Regions from separate parts of the Bacillus mexicanus genome, predicted to be linked through region 2. Evidence: riboswitches for the same ligand, from Rfam matches in the RefSeq annotation. Region 2 holds a riboswitch; the other holds the start of a gene.
What was found. A riboswitch is a leader RNA that binds a small molecule or an ion and turns the genes downstream of it on or off. The one in region 2 is predicted to bind S-adenosylmethionine.

Region 1 (10,306 bases), 240 kb from region 2:
AGATCGATTAACAGATTCTCCACACGTCTTTTTGCACAAGATTGAAGCGTGTTTTCCAAAATAAACTTCGCCCGTTCGGTATCAATGTCACCGACAAGCGGAAGCAAAGCTGTTGACTTGCTCAGGGTAATAACAGGTGAGCTTAATTCCAATATCATTTCTCTCTGAGCGTTTAATTGCTGTTTGGCATTTGTTTCAGCGTGATCAACGAAAGTATAAATGGTGAAATCAAAGACTTTGACAATCAAATCAGCCCATTTTTGTTTCTCTCCCGATTCAAACGCCGATTCGTTTTCTTCTGCAAACTTCTCAAAATACTTCGTATATAATCTCCGATTTCTCATAAACTCCCGAATGACATACTGAACCGGAGTATTAAGATGCTTTTGATCGTCCGTCAGCTCAATGACCCACTCTTGAAATTCTTCGAGAAATTGTTTTTCCGGTAAAACATACATGTAGTTCAAATGTCGGTAAAATTCTCTATCCTGCTCTTTCAATTCTTCCGTTACTGACGCATTATGTAAGGCGTAAAGCGAATTCGGATCGCTTTCCTCCATTGTATCAATCCATTCCTCGGCCATTTGTTCCACATGCTCTGAAAAAAATGCATATAATTTTTCATTCAGTTTCATCACAATGCTCCTTTCCCTAACATTATTATAACTTGACCGACGGCTGAATCCCAGTCATACATATTAAAGCTGTTTTTTTGAAAATAATTGATTATTTCGACGGGATCCTATTTTTTCAAAATGATTCAAATGACTCTGTCTGAACGATTGTTTTTTTCATATAATAGGAGGTAACACCCTTGTATCCACTTGAAAGCATAAAAAAGGAGGGCTTTTTTATGAATGGTGAAATCCGCTTGATCCCGTATGTGACCAATGAGCAGATCATGGATGTAAACGAGCTTCCTGAGGGCATTAAAGTGATTAAGGCGCCAGAAATGTGGGCAAAAGGGGTAAAAGGAAAAAATGTAAAAATCGCTATATTGGACACTGGATGCGACGCAAGCCATCCTGATTTAAAAACCCAAATCATCGGCGGAAAGAATTTTACGGATGACGACGGCGGCAAGGAAGATGCAATTACCGACTACAACGGACACGGCACACACGTCGCCGGAACTGTTGCAGCCAATGATTCAAACGGCGGGATTTCTGGAGTTGCCCCTGAGGCAAGCCTGTTGATTGTGAAGGTTCTCGGTGGTGAAAACGGCAGCGGACAGTACGAATGGATTATTAACGGCATTAACTATGCTGTAGAACAGAAAGTCGATATTATCTCAATGTCTCTTGGCGGACCAACCGATGTACCTGAGCTGAAAGAAGCGGTGAAAAATGCCGTTAAAAGCGGAGTGCTCATCGTTTGCGCAGCGGGGAATGAAGGTGACGGCGACGAACGCACAGAAGAGCTTTCCTACCCTGCGGCATATAATGAAGTCATTGCAGTTGGATCTGTTTCCGTAGCGCGTAAATTATCAGAATTTTCAAACGCTAATAAGGAAATTGATCTTGTCGCTCCGGGTGAACAAATATTATCTACCCTCCCTAACAAAAAGTACGGTAAGCTTACCGGCACATCAATGGCTGCCCCCCATGTCAGCGGAGCGCTCGCTTTAATCAAAAGCTTTGAGGAAGAAGCATTTCAACGAAAGCTATCTGAATCTGAGGTTTATGCACAGCTGATCCGCAGAACATTTCCGCTTGATATTGCTAAAACGCTGGCAGGCAATGGATTCCTGTATTTAACTGTTCTAGATGAGCTTGCAGAACAGGCAGAGCAATCACATTTGCTGACCCTATAAAATTATTTTTCTTATATAATATAATGAAAATACTGTAAAATATTTTTTCGATTCTATGTTGACAGTGAATTTGGATTCCTGTTAAGATTACCAACAAATGATTTAACTTTTAAAAAATTCATAACATTTTCTCTTATCGAGAGTTGGGCGAGGGATTGGCCTTTTGACCCCAACAGCAACCGACCGTAATTCCATTGTGAAATGGGGCGCACTGCTTTTCGCGCCGAGACTGATGTCTCATAAGGCACGGTGCTAATTCCATCAGATTGTGTCTGAGAGATGAGAGAGGCAGTGTTTTACGTAGAAAAGCCTCTTTCTCTCATGGGAAAGAGGCTTTTTGTTGTGAGAAAACCTCTTAGCAGCCTGTATCCGCGGGTTAACGAGAGTGTTTTACATATAAAGGAGGAGAAACAATGACAACCATCAAAACATCGAATGTAGGGTTTCCAAGAATCGGACTGAACAGAGAATGGAAAAAAGCGCTTGAAGCGTATTGGAAAGGCAGCAATGATAAAGATACGTTTTTAAAGCAAATCGACGACCTGTTTTTATCTGCCGTAAAAACACAAATTGACCAGCAGATTGATGTTGTGCCTGTTTCTGATTTCACACAGTATGATCATGTACTCGACACAGCAGTCAGCTTCAACTGGATACCGAAACGATTCAGACATTTGACTGACGCTACCGATACATACTTCGCTATTGCCCGCGGAATAAAAGATGCCGTGTCCAGTGAAATGACAAAATGGTTTAATACAAACTACCATTACATCGTTCCTGAATATGACGAAAGCATTGAGTTCCGGCTGACACGAAACAAACAGCTCACAGATTACCGCAGGATCAAACAGGAATACGGTATTGAGACAAAACCGGTGATTGTCGGCCCTTATACGTTTGTCACGCTTGCCAAAGGCTATAAACCATCTGAAGCAAAAGCAATCCAAAAACGCCTTGTCCCGTTATATGCACAGCTGTTAAAAGAGCTTGAGGAAGAAGGCGTTAAATGGGTTCAAATTGATGAGCCGGCGCTTGTTACAGCTTCTAGCGAGGATGTCCGTAGCGCAAAAGAATTATTTGAAAGCATAACAAGCGAGCTTTCCTCCTTGAATGTGCTTTTGCAAACGTATTTTGATTCTGTTGATGCTTATGAAGAGCTGATCTCTTACCCGGTACAGGGAATTGGCCTTGATTTCGTCCACGATAAAGGCAGAAATCTGGAACAGCTCAAAACACACGGTTTTCCGACAGACAAAGTGCTGGCAGCCGGCGTGATTGACGGACGCAACATTTGGAAAGCGGATCTTGATGAACGTCTCGATGCCATTCTCCATATACTCAGCATTGCTAAAGTGGATGAACTGTGGATTCAGCCTTCCAGCAGCCTGCTGCATGTGCCTGTAGCGAAACACCCTGACGAGCATTTGGAGAAGGATTTACTGAATGGATTATCCTACGCAAAAGAAAAGCTAGCCGAGCTGACAGCTTTGAAAGAAGGTTTAGTATCAGGAAAAGCGGCGATCAGTGAGCAAATTCAGCAGGCGCAAGCTGATATTCAAGCACTCAAACAGTTTGCAACAGGCGCAAATTCCGAACAAAAGAAAGAGCTCGAGCAATTAACCGCTAATGACTTTAAGCGCCCGATTCCGTTTGAAGAACGTTTAGCCCTGCAAAATGAATCGCTCGGCCTTCCGCTTTTGCCGACGACAACGATCGGAAGCTTCCCGCAGTCTGCTGAAGTGCGGAGCGCGCGCCAAAAATGGCGGAAAAATGAGTGGTCTGATGAACAGTATCAAAACTTTATCAATGCCGAAACAAAACGATGGATTGACATTCAGGAAGAATTAGGGCTTGATGTCCTTGTTCACGGTGAATTTGAACGGACTGACATGGTCGAATACTTCGGTGAAAAGCTGGCCGGCTTCGCCTTCACAAAATACGCTTGGGTTCAATCCTATGGCTCACGCTGTGTCCGTCCGCCAGTCATTTACGGAGATGTTGAATTTATTGAACCGATGACAGTGAAAGACACAGTCTATGCACAGTCATTGACTTCCAAGCATGTGAAAGGAATGCTGACGGGCCCTGTTACAATCTTAAATTGGTCTTTCCCTCGAAATGATATATCGAGAAAAGAAATCGCCTTCCAAATCGGGCTTGCCCTTCGCAAAGAAGTAAAAGCCCTTGAAGACGCAGGCATTCAAATCATCCAAGTCGATGAACCGGCGCTGCGCGAAGGCCTTCCATTGAAAAACCGTGATTGGGATGAGTATTTAACTTGGGCGGCAGAAGCATTCAGATTAACCACTTCTTCCGTGAAAAACGAGACGCAAATTCATACACATATGTGCTACAGCAACTTCGAAGATATCGTTGATACGATCAATGATCTTGATGCCGATGTGATTACAATCGAACACAGCAGAAGCCACGGAGGATTTTTAGATTACTTAAAAGACCATCCGTATTTGAAAGGGCTCGGCCTTGGTGTATATGATATTCATAGTCCTCGAGTGCCGTCAACTGAAGAAATGTATAACATTATCGTTGATGCACTTGCCGTCTGTCCGACTGACCGCTTCTGGGTAAATCCGGACTGCGGATTGAAAACAAGACAGCAGGAAGAAACAGTTGCAGCATTGAAAAACATGGTTGAAGCCGCCAAACAGGCAAGAGCCCAACAGACACAGCTTGTATAAAATAGAAACCATCTTGCCTCTGGCAGATGGTTTTTTCTATTAGAAAGCGGAAATCGGTTTCCGATGCTTCCCGTCCCCTTCTATTATTATGTCGGCTGTTCCATTTTCATCAAATTCCACAAGGCTCAATGATGTATCATGTATGTAAGCAGAATTCCATATGTCATTAACGCGTCTTCCCTTTATGATATTTAACAGCATTAATATAAAGACAGAATGGGTAACCAAGAGAACATTACCGGAAGAATGGCTGTCTAAAATCGTTTGGAGCGCCAGCCTTACCCGGTTTTCAAAGTCAAAAAACGTTTCACTTCCCTGCTGGCGATAAGCTTCGGGATAATGAAAATAAGCGTGAAAAAGATCTGGTTCGTCCCTTTCAATATCCTCTTGTTTTTTCCCTTCCCATGAGCCCAGTGACATTTCTCTGAACATATGATCTATCACCAGCAGGGGCCTGCGCGATCCTAGCGCTGTTTTTGCTGTCTCTTCTGTCCGCTTGCTGGGGCTGATGTATACCTGATTCCATTCAATATCCTTCAGACGCTCCCCAAGAGCACGGGCATTGTACAGCCCAAGTTCTGTTAAATCAGAATCCATCCAGCCCTGCATCCGTTTTTCTACGTTCCATTGGGTCTGTCCGTGTCTGGCAATATATAAATGCACCATGATTACCCCTCCTCTTTTCTCCTCTTATCTTAGCAAATCCCCCAAATACTTTGTTTATTTTGCACTTTTTTGAGAATGTTCTTTGCCCTTTTTTCGGCTATACTTATAACACTTAATTGACAGACAGGAGGGTTTGGGATGAATCATGATAAATTCTTAAAACGGGCTGTCGCTCTCGCCCGTGACGGAGTGAATGCAGGAATTGGCGGTCCTTTTGGAGCCGTTATTGTGAAAGACGGAGCCATTATTGCCGAGGGACAGAACAACGTCACAACAAGTAATGATCCGACTGCCCATGCGGAAGTGACAGCGATTCGAAACGCATGCCAAGCACTTGGAACATACCAGCTAGATGACTGCATTTTGTATACGAGCTGCGAACCTTGCCCCATGTGCTTAGGCGCCATCTATTGGGCCCGGCCGAAAGCCGTTTTCTATGCGGCGGAGCACACAGACGCTGCCGAAGCCGGATTTGATGATTCATTCATTTATCAAGAAATTGATAAACCTGTTGAAGAAAGAACAGTCCCCTTTTATCAAGTAACTCTGACAGAATATTTATCTCCGTTTCAGGCATGGCGGAATTTTGACAATAAAAAAGAATATTAAAAGGATCAGGCATGTGCGCCCTGATCCTTTGTTAATTCGCTGAGAAGCTGTTGCGCCCGTACACACTGCGGATTGGCTTTCAGCGCTTTTTGCGTATACAAAATAGCACTCCTAAACTGACGCAATTCAGCATAACAGACTCCGAGCCAGCAGCTTGATCTATAATCGGCCGCTCCTTTTACCTGTATGTACTGATGATGTTCACTATCGCTTTGCAGACAAGCTTTAAACGCTGTAACTGCTTCACTTATTTGTTTAAGCTTATACATCACGATCCCTTTATAATAGTGAAGAGTGCAGTAATCTGGATAATGCCTCAGCGCCTCATTAATATCCTGCTCCGCCTCTTTGTACCGTCCTGCGTCAATTAATAATTTATACTTTAAATAATAGATAGCAGGCGGCGGTATGTTCTTTTTTCTTCTACATTCATTGATGCAATCCGCTGCCAGCCGAAGGGCTTTATCATATTCGTTCCCTCTGCCATACTCAGCTGCTTTCTGATAAAGGAGGGATGAATCAGCGCAGGCACGCAGCAATTCCATTTTTAATAAGCTCATGTTGCGCTGATGCTTTTGCTTTGCCTCCCGCTCTAAATACCCGTAATGGTGAATGATACATGGAAGCGAGAAAGCGGCGCTTCCCTCTTCTCCCTCCAGCTTTTCACAAATCCTTCCCATAAACGATATGTTTTGCTGGTTGCGGATCAGCCTGGGCTGTCTTTGTTCAAATGCTTCATTTTCATCCCATTCCTTCCCTGTATAGTTCACAACCTTCATATAACCGAGAGACGGCAGGCTGTCAGTCAGCAGTGAAGACAACAGGCTGCCCGTATCGAGGTCTAGTTCTTCGTCGGCATCTAACACCAGAATCCATTCTCCCTTGGCATGCTGCAGGCTGACATTCCTCGCCTCTGAAAAATCCTGTTTCCATTGATGATCGTATATTTTGGCAAGAAAGCTGTTGCAAATGTCTTTCGTGCGATCGTTTGATCCGGTATCAACCACGATGATTTCATCAGCAACATGCTGCACACTTTCTAAACAGCGAGCGATATGGCGTTCTTCATTTTTCACAATCATACATACTGACAGCTTTGGTCTTTTCATGTTCTCACCTTTTCACTAGTGTGAATTCACCTATACTACATGTATTCCCACTTCGAAAAGATCATGCCAGCTCCGCACGCTTACACAAAAAAACATCCTGAGAATCCTCAGGATGCCAGTCATTATTTCAATTCTAGTTTCACATCAACATTTCCTCTTGTTGCCTTTGAATAAGGGCAGAATTCATGAGCCGCATTGACAAGCTCTTGGGCTTTGTCACGATCCAAATCTTTCGTGTTTACAACAAGTGTGACGCCGATTTTAAACCCACCGTCAGTTTCATCTTTCATTAGGCTGACTTGCCCTTCGATTTCGGAGTCAATTTCAATATTTTGTTCTTTGGCAACATGTTCGAGCGCGCCGCCGAAACATGCTGCATACCCTGCCGCAAAGAGCTGTTCCGGGTTTGTACCGGTTTGGCCGTCTTTTTTGGCATTTGGCATCACAATATCAAAATCCAGAACGCCGTCATCTGATGTAATATGTCCTGCCCGTCCGCCTCGCGCGGTTACTTTTGCTGTAAATAATGCCATTTGTATTCAGCCTCCTTATTTATGTCTAGTTGTTATATTTCCCTTTCAGATCTTTTTAAACATGCTATGTTTGCCGAGAATAGGAAAAATGAAGTTTTTCAGCTACAATAGAATGGAATGTCAGAAAGAGTTGGTGAACAAGATGGAAAATGAATTTGACCATATGAAATTGGAAAATCAGCTATGTTTTTTGCTTTATGCGAGTTCGCGGGAAATGACAAAGCAGTATAAGCCGCTGCTTGAAAAGCTGAATGTGACATATCCTCAATATTTGGCCTTGCTTTTGTTATGGGAACATAAAACGCTTACTGTCAAAAAAATGGGCGAGCTGTTGTATTTAGATTCAGGGACACTTACTCCCATGCTAAAACGAATGGAACAGCAACATTTGATTGCGAGAAAAAGGTCTGAAGAGGATGAGCGGTCCGTGTTGATCAGCCTGACAGAGGACGGGGAGTCATTAAAAGAAAAAGCGGCTGACATACCAGAAACAATCCTGGGGCTCTCAAAACAGTCCGGAGAGAGTCTGAAGCAGTTAAAATCTGTTCTATATACATTGCTGGAAACACTTCATCAAAAAAATTGAGGATGCCTTATACGAGGCATCCTCTTTTTCTCTTATTCAGCTATTTCAAGCGTAACATTGATGTTTCCGGCGGTTGCTTTTGAGTATGGGCAAACGCCGTGTGCTTTTTGCACTAATGTCTGTAATTCTGAGACGCTGACTCCTCTTCCCTTTACTTGCAGCGTCACATCCAGTTTATAGCCTTGATCTACTTCATCTTTTAACAGGCTGACATGCGCTGTCACCTCTGTCTCTACTTTCGTCCGTTCTGTTCTTGCAACAAGCTGCAGGGCACTGTCAAAGCAAGCTGCGTAACCTGCAGCAAACAGCTGCTCCGGATTTGTCGCTTTTTCTAACTTTTTCGCTCTCGGTGTTCCGGGCATTGCGACATCAAGTTCAAGAACGCGGTCTGATGAAATCACCTTTCCTTCTCTTCCTCCTACCGCTGATACAGTTGCTGTAAATAATGGCTGACTCATGTTTGTAGCCTCCTATATATATTTTGCACAATTTAATTTTACACAATATATATGCCGGTGTCAATTTTCCCCGTATAAAAAAGGCTTATCCCGTTATGAGATAAGCCTTTTACCCGCTATTCGCGGATTTGTCCTGTTCCTTTAATGATGTATTTTGTAGAAGTCAGTGCAGGAAGTCCCATCGGCCCTCTTGCATGAAGTTTTTGCGTGCTGATGCCGATTTCGGCTCCGTAGCCGAATTCAAAACCGTCTGTGAAACGGGTTGATGCATTATGATAGACAGCCGCAGCATCAACAGCCGTTTGAAAATAAGCCGCGTTTTTTCCATTTTCAGTTAAAATGGCTTCAGAATGATTGGTGCCATATTGTTGAATATGCTTCACAGCTTCTTGAACGTTCGCAACCGTCTTTACGCTAATAACCGGCGCCAAAAATTCAGTTTCCCAATCTTCTTCTGACGCTTGTTTGCTTGAAGGGTGAAGCTCGCATACAAATTTATCGCCGCGAATCTCCACCCCTTCGTTTTCCAGCTGCGCCAGCAATTCTTTCCCATGCTGCTTCGCCCATGCTTTATGGATCAGCAACGATTCAATCGCATTGCATACGGAAGGGCGCTGCGTTTTGGCGTTTACGACAACCCTTTCTGCCATTTGCGATTTGGCCGTTTCATCAATGAAAATGTGGCAGTTTCCGGCACCGGTTTCTAATACAGGAACGGTTGATTCTTTGACAACGAGATCGATCAGCTTCTTGCCTCCGCGCGGGATCAATACGTCTAAGCCATCATTTAACGTAAAGAGCTCTTTTGCCGTCTCTCTGCTCGTATCCTCAATCAGCTGCACAGCGTTCATCGGAAGGGCTGATTGCTCAAGTGCTCTGTGAATAACACTGACGAGCGCTTTGTTGCTGTGAATGGCTGAGGAGCTCCCCCGCAGGACAACCGCGTTTCCTGTCTTCAAGCAGAGGGTAGCCGCATCAACTGTGACATTTGGCCTCGCCTCATAAATCATTCCGACAACACCGAGCGGCACGCGGATTTTTTCAATAAACAGGCCGTTTTCCTTTTCAATCGTTTCAAGAGATTCGCCTACCGGGTCTGCCAAGTCTATTAAGAGCTCCACCGCGTCTGCGATATCACGAATGCGTTTTTCATCCAGTGTGAGACGGTCAATGATATTCGGTGTGAACCCGTTTTCTTTTCCGTTCTCAATGTCTTTTGCATTCTCTGACAAGAGAAAATCCAGTTCGTTGCGGAGTCCGTTTGCAATGAGACTGAGCGCCTCATTCTTCTCGTCCGTTGTCTTCATGATCATTTCGGCTGCCGCTTCTTTCGCCTGCTTTGATTTTACAGAAACCTCGCTCATTTTTCCGCCTCCCAGTCTTTTAAATGGACCCAGTCATTCCTATGAATAACCTCAAACGTTTTCTCAACATCCAGTTCATGACTTCGTTTGCCTTTGGCCTCCATAATCTCCTCGGAGGTGTAATGTGTCTGGCCTTTGCCGATCACGCCGCCCGGTCCCCTGACTTCGACGACCGCCCCTTTCGGAAAGTTTCCATTTACGCCTATGACGCCAGCCGGTAGCAAGCTGCTCCCGTTATGGATCATCGCTTCCTCGGCACCCGCATCAATAAGAATCTCTCCTGCTATCGGCGAGTGGAATTGAATCCACTGTCTCGTATTGTTAACAGAGGACAATTCCTTGTCTCCGATATATGTGCCGTCTCCCCTCCCTTCCAAAATGTCCGCAAGCTTTTGCTCTCCGCTGCCAGTTCCAATAAATACTTTCACCCCAAGAGACAGCGCGGTTTGAGCGGCTAACAGCTTTG
Region 2 (13,929 bases):
CAAGTCGAGGATTATGTCGAAGTCGCGGAGCATATCAGCAAAGCGCCTAATGTCCATGCGCTTGAATTGAACATTTCCTGTCCGAATGTGAAAACAGGCGGAATCGCTTTTGGCACAAACCCTGAAATGGCTGCTGATGTAACGAAAGCGGTTAAAGAGGTATCGGATGTGCCCGTTTATGTGAAGCTTTCCCCGAACGTGGCAAATATTACAGAAATTGCATCAGCGATTGAAGAGGCGGGAGCGGACGGTCTTACAATGATTAACACATTAATCGGCATGAGGCTTGATTTAAAATCAGGCAAGCCGATATTAGCGAATAAAACAGGGGGGCTTTCCGGCCCTGCCGTCAAGCCGGTTGCCATCCGTATGGTGCATGAAGTCAGCCAGGCGGTCAATATCCCGATTATCGGTATGGGAGGCGTGCAGACGGCTGAAGACGCACTGGAGTTTCTTCTCGCGGGAGCAAGCGCAGTCGCTGTGGGAACAGCGAACTTTGTGAACCCTTTTGCATGCCCGGACATCATTGAACAGCTTCCAGCTGTTTTACATCAATACGGCTATCAATCAATTGAAGAATGCATCGGAAGGAGCTGGAATCATGAAAAACAACCTGCCCATCATCGCGCTTGATTTTGCATCAGCCGAAGAAACACTTGCATTCTTAGCGCTTTTTCAGCAAGAACCGTTATTTGTAAAGGTGGGAATGGAGCTTTTTTATCAAGAAGGGCCATCTATCGTGAAACAGCTAAAAGAAAGAAATTGCGAGCTGTTTTTAGATTTAAAGCTTCATGATATCCCGACCACTGTAAATAAAGCGATGAAGCGTCTTGCAAGCCTCGGAGTGGATCTCGTCAATGTCCATGCGGCCGGGGGCAAAAAAATGATGCAGGCAGCTATGGAAGGCTTAGAAGAAGGGACACCGTCAGGAAAAAAACGCCCATCTCTTATCGCGGTAACCCAGCTGACAAGCACATCTGAACAAATAATGAAAAATGAACTGCTGATCGAAAAGCCTCTGATCGACACGGTTGTGCACTATAGCAAACTGGCGGAAGAAAGCGGGCTTGATGGCGTGGTCTGCTCTGTTCATGAAGCAAAAGCCATTTACCAAGCGGTATCACCTTCATTTCTGACTGTCACTCCGGGGATCAGAATGTCAAAGGACACGGCGAATGACCAAATCCGCGTAGCAACACCTGCCGCTGCAAGAGAAAAAGGTTCATCAGCGATTGTGGTAGGACGCTCAATTACAAAAGCGAAAGACCCGGTAAAAGCTTATGAAGCTGTCAGACTCGAATGGGAGGGAATCAAACAATGAAACAAACCATCGCAAAACATCTATTAGACATCCAAGCTGTATTTTTACGCCCAAACGAGCCATTTACGTGGGCAAGCGGTATTTTATCGCCAATCTACTGTGACAACCGTCTGACGCTATCATTCCCTGAGGTCAGAAATGATGTCGCCGCAGGCATCAGCAAGCTTGTCGAAGAGCATTTTCCTGAAGCTGAAATGATTGCGGGAACAGCAACAGCCGGTATTCCTCATGCTGCTCTAGCGGCTGACCGTTTACATTTGCCGATGTGTTATGTGAGAAGCAAACCGAAAGCGCACGGAAAAGGCAATCAGATTGAGGGGGCAGTGCAAAAAGGGCAAAAAACGGTCGTGATTGAAGATTTAATCTCCACAGGGGGAAGCGTACTTGAAGCTGCGGCAGCTTTGCAAGCGGCTGGCTGTGAAGTGCTCGGTGTCGTCTCCATCTTTACGTACGGTCTCCCTAAAGCGCAGGAAGCCTTCACAAAAGCAGAACTGCCATACTACTCTTTGACGGATTATGATACGCTCACAGAGGTCGCGCTCGAAAACGGAAAGATTCAGTCAGACGATCTGGAAAAGCTGAAAACGTGGAAACGAAATCCCGAGTCAAAAGATTGGTTTAAAAAGTAAAAAATAAATTTTGATGATATACAAAGGGTTCAAAACCTTGATGTGATTGAAAACAGGCCTATGGGTCTGTTTTTTTATTAATCCTATCAAAAAAGTCGGGTTGACTTATGTTAGAATTGTGCTAAAATTTACTACAAATCTAAAAACTTATCAAGAGCGGCTGAGGGACTGGACCTATGAAGCCCGGCAACCTGCAATAGTTTGTAAGGTGCTACTTCCAGCAAAATGAATCCATTTTGAAAGATAAGGGCTGTATGCTGTTCCTGTCTTTCTTTCCGCCGGATTGAAAGTTTTTTGTTTTAAGAGGAAGAAAGGCTGTCTGTCATAACAGCAGCCGCACATCACATTACAAATGGGAAAAGACAACCGGCAGAAAGCTACTGTTTGTTTGTCTCCGAAAGGAGGAATGAGAAATGTTAACGTATGATAATTGGGAAGAACCAACGATTACATTTCCCGAAGACGATCCTTATAAAGGAGCGCTGTCAGTTTTAAAATGGGCATACGGCCATTATGGCAATGAGCTTGTTTATGCCTGCAGTTTCGGAATTGAGGGGATCGTTCTCATTGACTTAATTTATAAAGTGAAAAAAGACGCAGAGATTGTGTTCCTTGATACAGGGCTTCATTTTAAAGAAACCTATGAAACGATTGAGCGAGTGAAAGAGCGTTATCCGGGTCTTAATATCATTTTGAAAAAACCAGACCTTACCCTTGAGGAACAAGCCGAAGAACATGGGGACAAATTGTGGGAAAGAGAGCCGAATCAGTGCTGCTATCTTAGAAAGATCGTTCCTTTACGAGAGGCGCTTTCAGGACATCCAGCTTGGCTGTCTGGTCTGCGCCGCGATCAAGGACCGAGCCGCGCCAATACGAACTTCTTAAACAAAGATGAAAAATTCAAATCAGTAAAAGTATGCCCGCTCATCCATTGGACTTGGAAAGACATATGGAGATACACATCCCGGAATGAGCTGGACTACAATCCGCTTCATGACCAAGGATATCCAAGTATTGGCTGTGCGCCTTGTACGGCGCCTGCTTTTACCGCAGAGGATTTACGTTCAGGCAGATGGAATGGTATGGCGAAAACAGAATGCGGACTGCATGAATAAGGAGCTGGAAAATGGAACTAGCCGCTATTTTATTTAGCTTGTTTTTCGCAATGAATATTGGCGCGAGCGGTGCAGCGGCTTCGATGGGAGTCGCTTATGGCTCTGGAGCCGTCAAAAGAAAAACCTACGCTTTAATCCTGTGTGCAGTCGGCGTACTGTCAGGGGCGGTCATTGGCGGAGGCGAGGTCGTCAAAACCATCAGCTCCGGGATTATCCCCGAACAGACGATTACACTGACGATTGTTTGCATCATTATTGGAGCCGCTGCGCTTTCGCTTTTTACGGCTAATCTTCTTGGCATTCCTTTATCGACAAGCGAAGTAACAGTCGGTGCTGTTGTCGGAGTGGGAGTGGCTTACAAAGTATTGTTTGTAAACAAAATTTTGGTCATTGTGTCGTTTTGGATTGTTGTCCCGCTGTTCGCCTTCGCTTTCACTTATTTCGTATCTAAGCTGTTTCGTTATTTTAAAATTGAAATTAAATCTTCTAAAAAGCAAAAAATCCTTGGCATTGTTTTGTTAGGTGCCGGATTTTTCGAAGCATTTTCTGCCGGCATGAACAATGTTGCAAATGCCGTTGGCCCATTAGTTGCGGCCGGTGTGCTTGATGTGGCGAAAGGAACCTTGTACGGGGGAATTTTTGTTGCTCTTGGCGCGCTGTTATTAGGCCGGCGGGTATTAGAGACAAACGGGAAGAAAATTACGAGATTCGCAAAAGGCGAAGGCATTCTCTTATCCGGTACAGGTGCCGGACTGGTGATCATCAGTTCTGTATTTGGGATGCCGGTGCCTTTAGCGCAAGTCACGTCATCATCAATTATCGGAATCGGCATGGCCAAAAACGGCCCGAACGTGTTTCATAAACAAGTCGTTCAAACGATGCTGAAGGTATGGATTGTATCTCCGTTTTTATCCTTATCGATTTCTTATCTTCTTGTATCTTTGTTTTTAAAAGGTGATTATTATTCAATCTTTATTATGGTAAGTGTGCTTTTAGCGGCAGGCGGTGCCATCAGCCTGACAAAGGCCATTCGCAAAGAGAGACGCACTGTCCACGAACAAGGCGGGGGAATCTGACCATTAATCTGAGTTAATCTATAAGTAAACTAGGAGGAAATTGATATTATGAGCTTAGCACCACACGGAGGAACATTAGTAAACAGAGTAGATGAATCATATGATGTGAGCGGTATTCAAAAAGAAATTGAACTTGATTTAATTTCTTTCGCAGATTTGGAATTAATGGGGATCGGCGCATACAGCCCGATCGAAGGCTTCTTTAATGAAAAAGATTACGTATCTGTTGTCGAAAACATGCGTCTTTTTTCAGGTGTTGTCTGGTCCCTTCCAATCACGCTTCCGGTCGATGCGGAGAAAGCAGCGGAACTGTCAATCGGCGAAACGGTTAAGTTAACATATGAAGGAGAAACATACGGGGTTATCCAAGTTGAAGATCTATACGTGCCTGATAAACAAAAAGAAGCGGTCAATGTATACAAAACGGATGAGCAAGAGCACCCGGGTGTTAAAAAGCTGTTCAGCCGCGGCAATACATATGTCGGCGGACCAATCACTTTGATTAAAAAAGCATCAAAGCAGTTTCCTGAGTTTACGTTTGAACCAGCCGAAACAAGACGCCAGTTTGCGGAAAAAGGCTGGGAAACCATTGTCGGTTTCCAAACAAGAAATCCTGTTCACAGAGCGCATGAATACATTCAAAAAACAGCTCTTGAAACAGTAGACGGCTTGTTCTTAAACCCGCTGGTAGGTGAAACGAAATCTGATGACATCCCGGCTGATGTACGGATGGAAAGCTACCAAGTCCTTCTTGATAATTATTATCCGAAAGACCGAGTGTTCCTCGGCGTCTTTTTAGCAGCGATGCGTTATGCAGGGCCGAGAGAAGCGATTTTTCACGCACTGGTTAGAAAGAACTACGGCTGCACGCATTTCATCGTCGGCCGCGATCATGCGGGTGTAGGTGACTATTACGGCACATACGAGGCGCAGGAGCTGTTCGATACATTTAAACCCGAAGAGCTGGGGATTACACCGCTGAAATTCGAGCATAGCTTCTTCTGTGAAAAATGTGGAAATATGGGGACGGCGAAAACGTGCCCTCACGGCAGAGAACATCACGTTATTTTATCAGGCACTAAGGTAAGAGGCATGCTGAGAGATGGTATCCTCCCGCCAGCAGAATTCAGCCGAGCGGAAGTGGTAGAAGTGTTAATCAGAGGAATGAAGAAAAAAGAAGAAGCAGGCGTATCTTAAGGAGGACTGGCAGTGACAAATCGCGATATTGTATGGCATGAAGCGTCTATTACAAAAGAAGAATACCAGCAAAAAAACAAGCACAAAAGTTCCATTCTCTGGCTGACAGGGTTAAGCGGCTCAGGCAAATCAACCATTGCCAATGCTGCTGCGAGAGAATTGTTTGAGCAGGGCTACCAAGTTATTGTGCTGGACGGGGATAATATCCGCCACGGCTTAAATAAGGATCTTGGTTTTTCTGATGAAGACCGTAAAGAAAACATCCGCCGCATCGGAGAGGTGGCAAAGCTTTTTGTTCAGCAGGGAACCATTGTAATTACTGCTTTTATCTCTCCTTTCCGGGAGGACAGAGAGCAGGTTCGCCAGCTTGTGGCAGCAGGCGAATTCAATGAGATATACATTAAATGCGACCTCGATATTTGTGAACAAAGAGATCCGAAAGGGCTCTACAAAAAAGCAAGAAACGGAGAAATTCCTTTCTTTACAGGAATTGATTCTCCTTATGAAGAACCAAAAGCACCGGAGCTCGTTCTTGATTCAGGACAGCAGGATCGTGAAGCATGCAAAAACCAGCTGATCGAGTTTGTTAAACAAAAATTGAGCTGAATGTGATCTGCTGTGTTCTTCTCAGATGCCGGAATGCAAGCGAGAATAACATTACAGCGAATGCTCTGGAAGAACTCGAATAGATCGGGGGAAATACGATGGGGAAAGTATATATTGTAGGAGCGGGTCCCGGTGACCCTGATCTGCTGACAATTAAAGCGCTGAAAGCCATTGAAAAAGCGGATGTCATTTTATATGACAGATTAGTAAATGAAGAGATTTTGCAATATGCTAAAGAGCAAGCCGACCTGATCTACTGCGGGAAGCTTCCAGATTTTCATACGATGAATCAGGAAACCATCAATCGATTTCTTGTGAAGTATGCGCAAAAAGGGAAAACCGTTGTCAGACTGAAAGGCGGAGACCCTTTTGTGTTCGGCAGAGGAGGGGAAGAAGCGGAATGCCTTTATGAAAATGGAGTTTCGTTTGAAATCGTCCCCGGCATTACGTCAGGCATCGCGGCAGCCGCTTATGCCGGAATTCCTGTTACTCATCGGAATGCGGGCTCTAATGTCGCATTTGTAACGGGCCACTATAAAAACGAAGAAGATTTTGAAGAAAAGTGGAAAGCGATCGCTACGGGAATTGATACACTTGTCATTTATATGGGGATCAAAAACGTACAGCAGATTGAAAGGAAACTTCTTGAAAACGGACGGGATGGTTCTACGCCGGCAGCCTTTATTCACTGGGGAACAACGGACAAGCAAAAATCTGTTTTTTGTACAGTTGACACCCTTTCAGAAACGGTGATAAAAGAAGACATTAAAAATCCGAGTTTAATTGTCATTGGAAATGTTGTAAATTATCACTATAAGCTGGAATGGTTTGAATCTGAGCTGAAAAAACAAGATTTAAGCGAGGCGTTGTAAAATGAAACAAGCGATTTTATATGTCGGTCACGGCAGCCGGGTAAAAAAAGCGCAGCAAGAAGCCGCGGCTTTTTTGGAAGGATGCAAGGCGCATATCTCTGCGCCTGTACAGGAAATCAGCTTTTTAGAGCTTCAGGAGCCGTCAATTGAGGAAGGATTTGAAGCGTGTGTGAAGCAAGGCGCGACTCATATCGCAGTGGTGCCTCTGCTTCTTTTAACAGCTGCGCATGCAAAATATGATATTCCCGAAGAAATTGCGCGCGCTGCATCCCGCTATCCTTCAGTCCGCATTTCGTACGGAAATCCGATTGGAATTGATGAAGAAGTAGTCAAAGCCGTCTATCACCGAATGAAAGATATAGGAGTTCCGTATGAAAATGCCAGAGTCGTGCTCATCGGGAGGGGAAGTTCAGATCCCGCTGTAAAAAGAGACGTAAAAGGTATTGCCAGCCTTCTTCAACATATGATTCCGGTCAAGGAAGTCATCCCGTGCTTTTTAACAGCATGCGGTCCAAATTACAAAGAGGTTTTTTCAGAACTCAAAACAGATGACGGCTTGACCACATTCGTCGTTCCATATTTGCTTTTTACGGGTATGTTGATGAAAGAAATCGAACGAGAGGTTCAGAAATTAAAGGCTTATAATCCAAATGTCTATCTCTCTTCCTATATCGGTTTCCACCCTCATGTAAAAAACGCATTTTTGAACCGAGTGAGAGAAACTGCCGAAAATCCTAAGGGGCAATTTGATTTTGACGGAGGTCCATATGCTCCCGCTGCACATTAGCCTGGAAAAGAAAAAGGTTGTCATTGCGGGAGGCGGCAGCATCGCTCTCAGGAGGCTGAAAACAGTGCTTTCTGAGGGGGCTGATATTACGCTTGTCAGTCCGGAGGTTGAACCGGAGATCAAGCAGATGGCAGACAATCACCGCATCAGATTGATCAGCCGCGCGATTGAGAAAGAAGATTACCAAGACGCTTTTTTGATTATTGCCGCGACGGATAATGCGGCAGTGAACAAAGAAATTGCCCACTCCGTTTCGCCTTTTCAGCTTGTCAATTGTGTCAGTGATGCTGAGCTTGGCAACGTGTACATACCGAAAATTGTAAAAAGAGGGCATGTCACAGTGTCTGTTTCGACAAACGGAGCCAGTCCGAAGCACACAAAGCAGCTGGCTGAAAAAGTGAATGAGCAAATTGACGGCGATTTTGTTGCCGAAGTTGACAGCCTTTATCAAATAAGAAGGAAGAAATAAGCCAGAGCGTACAATGCTCTGGCTTTTCTTTATGCGGCTCAGCTTTTTTTCAGCTTAATGACGGTATCAGCATCAGGTGTGACAAAGACGGTATGCTGGCTGTCATAGGTGACAAAGCCGGGCTTCGCGCCGTTCGGTTTTTTGACATGCCTGATTTTTGTATAATCTACAGGCACTGAACTTGATTCTTTCGCTTTTGAAAAATAAGCTGCAATTGTGGCTGCTTCTAGAATTGTTTGCTCATCCGGTTCGCTGCTTCTGATGACAACGTGGGAACCGGGAATATCCTTCGTGTGAAGCCAAATATCGTCTCTCGCGGCCGCTCTTGTTGTTAAGTATTCATTTTGGCGGTTGTTTTTCCCTACTAAAATTGTCAGGCCTGAGGAGGATTCGTATGTTTCTAAAACCGGGTTGTGCGGCTTTTGTTTTTTCTGCCCTTTTTGCTGCTTAGGGCGTAAATATTTGCCTTCGACAAGCTCCTCTCTGATTTCGCTGATATCTCGGGGTGAAGCAGACGAAAGCTGCTGAATCAGCTGGTCAAAGTATTCGATCTCTTCCTGCGCCAGCCTGATCTGCTCCTCGACAACCGCAACCGAATTTTTCGCTTTCTGATACTTCGTGAAGTAAGCCTGCGCATTTTCAGAAGGCGTTTTGTTCGGGTTTAAAGGAATGGTGATTGTCGGACTTTCTTCATCATAATAGTTGATGACCTCAGCCTGTTTATCGCCTTTTTTCAGCATATATAAGTTCGCTGTTAAGAGCTCGCCGTATAACTGGAATTCCTTCGCGTTTTCTGAATACTCCAGTGTTTTCTCTAATTTTTTGATTTTGTTGGCATTTTTCTTTCGTTCATTGACAACAAATCGTTCAAGATCCTGAGCCTGCTGTTTGACGCGGTCTCGTTCAGCTTTTCCGAAGTAAAAACGATCGAGCAGCTCGCTTAGTGAATCAAAACGGCGCGCTTCGCCTTTTAGATGCGTCAGCTCCAGTAGGTAAAAATATTCCTTTCCGTTTACGGTTGTAATGTTGGGAATAAAGCGGTGCTCTTTTACTTCAGCAAAAAGCTCCAGCAATGCTTTTGGCAATGTGACTTTATTGGCAAGACCCGCTCTGTGAACCGCTTCTTTGGCAAAAAGCGGAGACGCGCCTGAAAAGTGCTCGACAATTTGTTTATCCAGCCGGCCTTCTTGAAAATGGAGATGCCGTAAAATATCGTCTTCTGTTGCCGCCAGCGGTGAGATTTTGTTTTGGGCCGGCGGAAGCTTATAATCCTGGCCGGGCAGTACGGTGCGATAGCTGTTCATTGACGGTGATAAATGCTTAAGTCCGTCGATAATTACGTTTTCTGCTCCGTCTGTCAAAATGATATTGCTGTGGCGTCCCATAATTTCTACATAAAGCTTTCGAACGGTTTCATCGCCAATTTCATTTCGGCTTTTAATATGGAAAATCATAATGCGGTCTAAGCCCGCTTGTTCAATTCTTTCAATAAATCCGCCTTCGATATGTTTTCTCAGCAGCATGCAAAACATTGGCGGTTCACTTGGGTTTTCGTAAGCCTGTGTCGTGATATGCACCCGTGAATAGCTCGGATGTGCTGATAATAAAAGTTTTTGGTTTTTTCCATTGGCACGGATGTGAAAAATCACATCATGCTTATATGGCTGATGGACTTTCGTAATTCGTCCGCCCGTTATTTTCTCGTTCAGTTCATGTGTCATTCCGTATGTAAACACACCATCAAACGACATATGCAATACACCCTCTCATTCTTCCTGCATTCGATAATTATAGCATGAAATGGGACGAGTCAGAATAAGCATGCTTATAGAGTGATATCTCTATATGAGAGCAGGGGAGTGGACGAACGGAATGAAGTTTCATGAAATGGGACAAACAGATTTACTAGAGGCAACCAATACGTCCATGAAACAAGGGTTAACAGAAAAAGAGGTGAAAAAACGCCTCGACAAGCATGGGCCAAACGAACTGCAAGAAGGGGAAAAAACATCAGCGCTTCTCTTGTTTTTCGCACAGTTCAAAGATTTTATGGTGCTTGTGCTTTTGGCAGCGACGTTAATCTCAGGATTTCTTGGTGAATATGTAGACGCGGTTGCAATTGTTGCGATTGTGTTTGTGAATGGCATACTCGGCTTCTTTCAAGAAAGGCGTGCTGAGAAATCTCTTCAGGCCTTAAAAGGACTTTCAACTCCGCATGTCATGGCGCTCAGGGAGGGAAGCTGGACAAAGATCCCTTCTAAGGAACTTGTGCCAGGGGATATTGTGAAATTTACGAGCGGTGACAGGATTGGCGCAGACGTTCGAATTGTCGAAGCGAAAAGCCTTGAAATAGAAGAATCGACGCTGACCGGGGAATCAATCCCGGTTGTGAAGCATGCTGATCAATTGAAAAAACCGGATGTGTCGCTCGGCGATATTACCAACATGGCATTTATGGGTACGATTGTGACCCGCGGCAGCGGTGTTGGGGTCGTCGTGGGTACGGGAATGAATACGGCAATGGGGAAAATTGCCGATATGCTTGATTCAGCTGGGACGCTGTCAACCCCGCTGCAAAGAAGGCTGGAGCAGCTAGGGAAGATTTTAATCATAGTTGCCTTGCTTCTAACGGTGCTTGTTGTTGCTGTCGGTGTTATCCAGGGGCATGATCTTTATAGCATGTTTCTAGCGGGTGTGTCGTTAGCAGTCGCCGCGATTCCAGAGGGGCTCCCGGCAATTGTAACAGTGGCGCTGTCGCTTGGCGTGCAGCGGATGATTAAGCAAAAATCAATCGTAAGGAAGCTCCCGGCGGTTGAAACGCTTGGATGTACGTCTATCATTTGTTCAGATAAAACAGGAACAATGACGCAAAACAAAATGACGGTAACTCATGTTTGGTCCGGAGGGAAAACATGGAGAGTGACAGGAACCGGCTATGAAGCGAAAGGAAGCTTCACATTGAAAGAAAAAGAGATTAGTGTGAAGGAGCATATGCCGCTTCAGCAAATGCTGCTGTTCGGAGCGATTTGTAACAATTCCAATATTGAGAAAAGAGACGGCGAATATGTGCTTGACGGAGATCCAACAGAGGGAGCGCTGCTCACCGCGGCAAGAAAAGGCGGTTTTTCAAAGGAGTTTGTTAAAGCAAACTACCGGGTGATTGAGGAATTTCCATTTGACTCTGCACGGAAAATGATGACTGTCATTGTAGAAGGTCCAGACAGAAAGCGGTATATCATTACAAAAGGCGCTCCCGACGTGCTGATGCAGCGTTCTTCCCGTATTTATTATGACGGCTCAGCGGCACTTTTCTCAAATGAGAGAAAAGCAGAAACAGAGGCGGTATTAAGACATCTGGCATCCCAAGCGCTCAGAACGATAGCAGTCGCCTATAAGCCGGTAAAAGCAGGTGAAACACCGTCTATGGAGCAGGCGGAAAAAAACTTGACGATGCTCGGTCTTTCTGGAATCATTGATCCCCCGCGGCCGGAGGTCAGACAAGCGATTAAAGAATGCCGTGAAGCCGGCATTAAGACCGTCATGATTACAGGCGATCATGTGGAGACCGCTAAAGCGATTGCGAAAGATTTGCGCCTCCTTCCGAAAAACGGCAAAATCATGGACGGCAAGATGCTGAATGAACTTTCTCAAGAAGAGCTTTCTCATGCGGTGGAGGATGTGTATGTCTTTGCCCGCGTTTCTCCTGAGCACAAGCTGAAAATCGTAAAAGCTTATCAGGAAAACGGGCATATTGTGGCGATGACTGGAGACGGCGTCAATGACGCCCCGGCTATTAAACAAGCTGACATCGGAGTCGCTATGGGTATTACCGGAACAGATGTTGCCAAAGAAGCATCATCCCTTATCCTCGTGGACGATAATTTTGCCACGGTCAAATCTGCGATAAAAGAGGGCAGAAACATCTATGAAAATATCAGAAAGTTTATCAGATACCTGCTGGCTTCTAACGTCGGAGAAATCCTTGTCATGCTGTTTGCGATGCTGCTCGCCCTCCCTTTGCCGCTCGTGCCGATTCAGATTTTGTGGGTCAACTTGGTGACGGACGGATTGCCGGCAATGGCTCTTGGCATGGATCAGCCGGAAGGAGACGTAATGAAGCGGAAGCCTCGTCATCCGAAAGAAGGGGTGTTTGCCCGCAAGCTTGGATGGAAGGTCATCTCCAGAGGGTTTTTAATTGGAGCTGCTACGATACTAGCGTTTACTATTGTGTATCATCGGAATCCCGAGAACTTGGCTTATGCCCAGACGATCACATTTGCCACATTGGTGCTGGCTCAGCTCATTCATGTTTTTGACTGCCGCAGCGAGACATCTGTTTTTTCCAGAAATCCGTTTCAAAATATGTACTTGATCGGTGCGGTATTGTCATCCATTTTGCTGATGCTTGTTGTGATCTACTATCCGCCGCTTCAGCCGATCTTCCAGACTGTGGCCATCACGCCGGGAGACTGGATGCTCGTCATCGGCATGTCCGCTATCCCTACTTTTTTGCTGGCTGGGTCACTTTTGACAAGAAAAAAATAAATTCATATGATATAATCTTAGGGGTAATAGCATGTCTATTGCCCTTTTATTATGAAAACAGGGAAGAATTGGGTGTTTTAAAATGATACGAAGTATGACAGGCTTCGGCAGTGCAAGCAAAACACAAGACGATCTCTCTGTAAGCGTTGAGCTTAAATCTGTGAATTACAGGTTTAAAGAAGTGAACGCTCGTTTGCCAAGGCCTTTGCTATATTTTGAAGATAAGCTGAAACAGACGGTTCTGCAGCATATCCAGCGCGGAAGAATTGAGCTTTTTGTATCCGTTGATAGCGATATGCTTGTAGAGAAAAGACTTGAAATTGATTGGCCGCTGCTCGATGAGTTTGTCACAGCTGCGGGAGATATGAAGAAACGGTATCAATTGCCTGCAGAGCCTGATGTCATGGATTTCTTCAAGCTTGATCATGTCGTTCAGATTCATGAAGAACAGACGCAAAATGACAAGTTGGAGGCATTGCTCATCGCTGCTGCAGAGGATGCGGTAAAAGGTCTCTGTGAAATGCGTGAAAAAGAGGGACAGCTTTTAGCGAAAGACTGCCTGACGCATATCGATCAGCTTGAAGAGCTGGTGAAAGAAACTGAATTGCTGGCAGCGGATGTCGTATCTCGCTATCGGGAACGGCTATATGCCAGAATAAAAGAATGGACTGAAGATGTATTAGACGAGAGCCGGCTTGTAACAGAATGCGCTATATTTGCAGACCGTTCTGATATTACTGAAGAGATTACCAGGTTAAAGAGCCACTTCGCCCAGTTTCGTGATATATTAGCTGAAGGCGGAGCTGTCGGGCGCAAATTCGACTTTCTCGTTCAGGAGCTGAATCGGGAAGCAAATACAATCGGCTCGAAAGCAAATGATCATCAGATCACAAAGCTTGTCGTCGAAATGAAAAGTTCTATTGAAAAAATAAAAGAACAAGTGCAAAATATAGAATAGTGACTGTGCGTATTGTTTACAGACGGGCTTACTAGGTTAAACTAGAGACGTCTATTTTACAGGGGGAACGTAGAAGATGACGATTAAACTGATTAATATCGGATTTGGCAATATTATCTCCGCTAATCGGATGATTTCGATTGTGAGCCCGGAGTCTGCGCCAATCAAACGGATGATTCAGGATGCAAGAGACCGCGGAATGCTAATTGACGCTACATACGGACGAAGAACCCGTGCAGTTGTCGTCATGGATAGTGATCACATTATCTTATCTGCCGTCCAGCCTGAAACAGTTGCACACAGACTTTCTGTTAAAGAAGAAATTATGGATGAAGGGCAGGGATAATTGCCGCA

Region 1: another riboswitch for S-adenosylmethionine. It lies ahead of metE (5-methyltetrahydropteroyltriglutamate--homocysteine S-methyltransferase); the one in region 2 lies ahead of AAGG74_RS05915 (phosphoadenylyl-sulfate reductase).

The regions. Positions count from the first base shown of each region.
Region 1 covers NZ_JBCEYV010000001.1:1,344,693-1,354,998, forward strand. The annotation lists gene rsbRB (RsbT co-antagonist RsbRB) at 1-635, opposite strand, end outside; gene AAGG74_RS07120 (S8 family peptidase) at 854-1,813, shown strand; SAM riboswitch class I at 1,944-2,099, shown strand; gene metE (5-methyltetrahydropteroyltriglutamate--homocysteine S-methyltransferase) at 2,227-4,515, shown strand; gene AAGG74_RS07130 (histidine phosphatase family protein) at 4,555-5,181, opposite strand; gene guaD (guanine deaminase) at 5,320-5,790, shown strand; gene AAGG74_RS07140 (glycosyltransferase family 2 protein) at 5,796-6,899, opposite strand; gene ohrB (organic hydroperoxide resistance protein OhrB) at 7,022-7,432, opposite strand; gene ohrR (organic hydroperoxide resistance transcriptional regulator OhrR) at 7,575-8,018, shown strand; gene AAGG74_RS07155 (organic hydroperoxide resistance protein) at 8,051-8,476, opposite strand; gene proA (glutamate-5-semialdehyde dehydrogenase) at 8,593-9,840, opposite strand; gene proB (glutamate 5-kinase) at 9,837-10,306, opposite strand, start outside.
Region 2 covers NZ_JBCEYV010000001.1:1,105,700-1,119,628, reverse strand. The annotation lists gene AAGG74_RS05930 (dihydroorotate dehydrogenase) at 1-633, shown strand, start outside; gene pyrF (orotidine-5'-phosphate decarboxylase) at 602-1,321, shown strand; gene pyrE (orotate phosphoribosyltransferase) at 1,318-1,950, shown strand; SAM riboswitch class I at 2,095-2,200, shown strand; gene AAGG74_RS05915 (phosphoadenylyl-sulfate reductase) at 2,364-3,065, shown strand; gene cysP (sulfate permease) at 3,077-4,141, shown strand; gene sat (sulfate adenylyltransferase) at 4,190-5,338, shown strand; gene cysC (adenylyl-sulfate kinase) at 5,351-5,944, shown strand; gene cobA (uroporphyrinogen-III C-methyltransferase) at 6,043-6,816, shown strand; gene sirB (sirohydrochlorin chelatase) at 6,818-7,603, shown strand; gene sirC (precorrin-2 dehydrogenase) at 7,584-8,072, shown strand; gene rqcH (tRNA modification protein RqcH) at 8,111-9,823, opposite strand; gene AAGG74_RS05875 (calcium-translocating P-type ATPase, SERCA-type) at 9,945-12,617, shown strand; gene AAGG74_RS05870 (YicC/YloC family endoribonuclease) at 12,700-13,575, shown strand; gene remA (extracellular matrix/biofilm regulator RemA) at 13,652-13,921, shown strand; gene gmk (guanylate kinase) at 13,929-13,929, shown strand, end outside.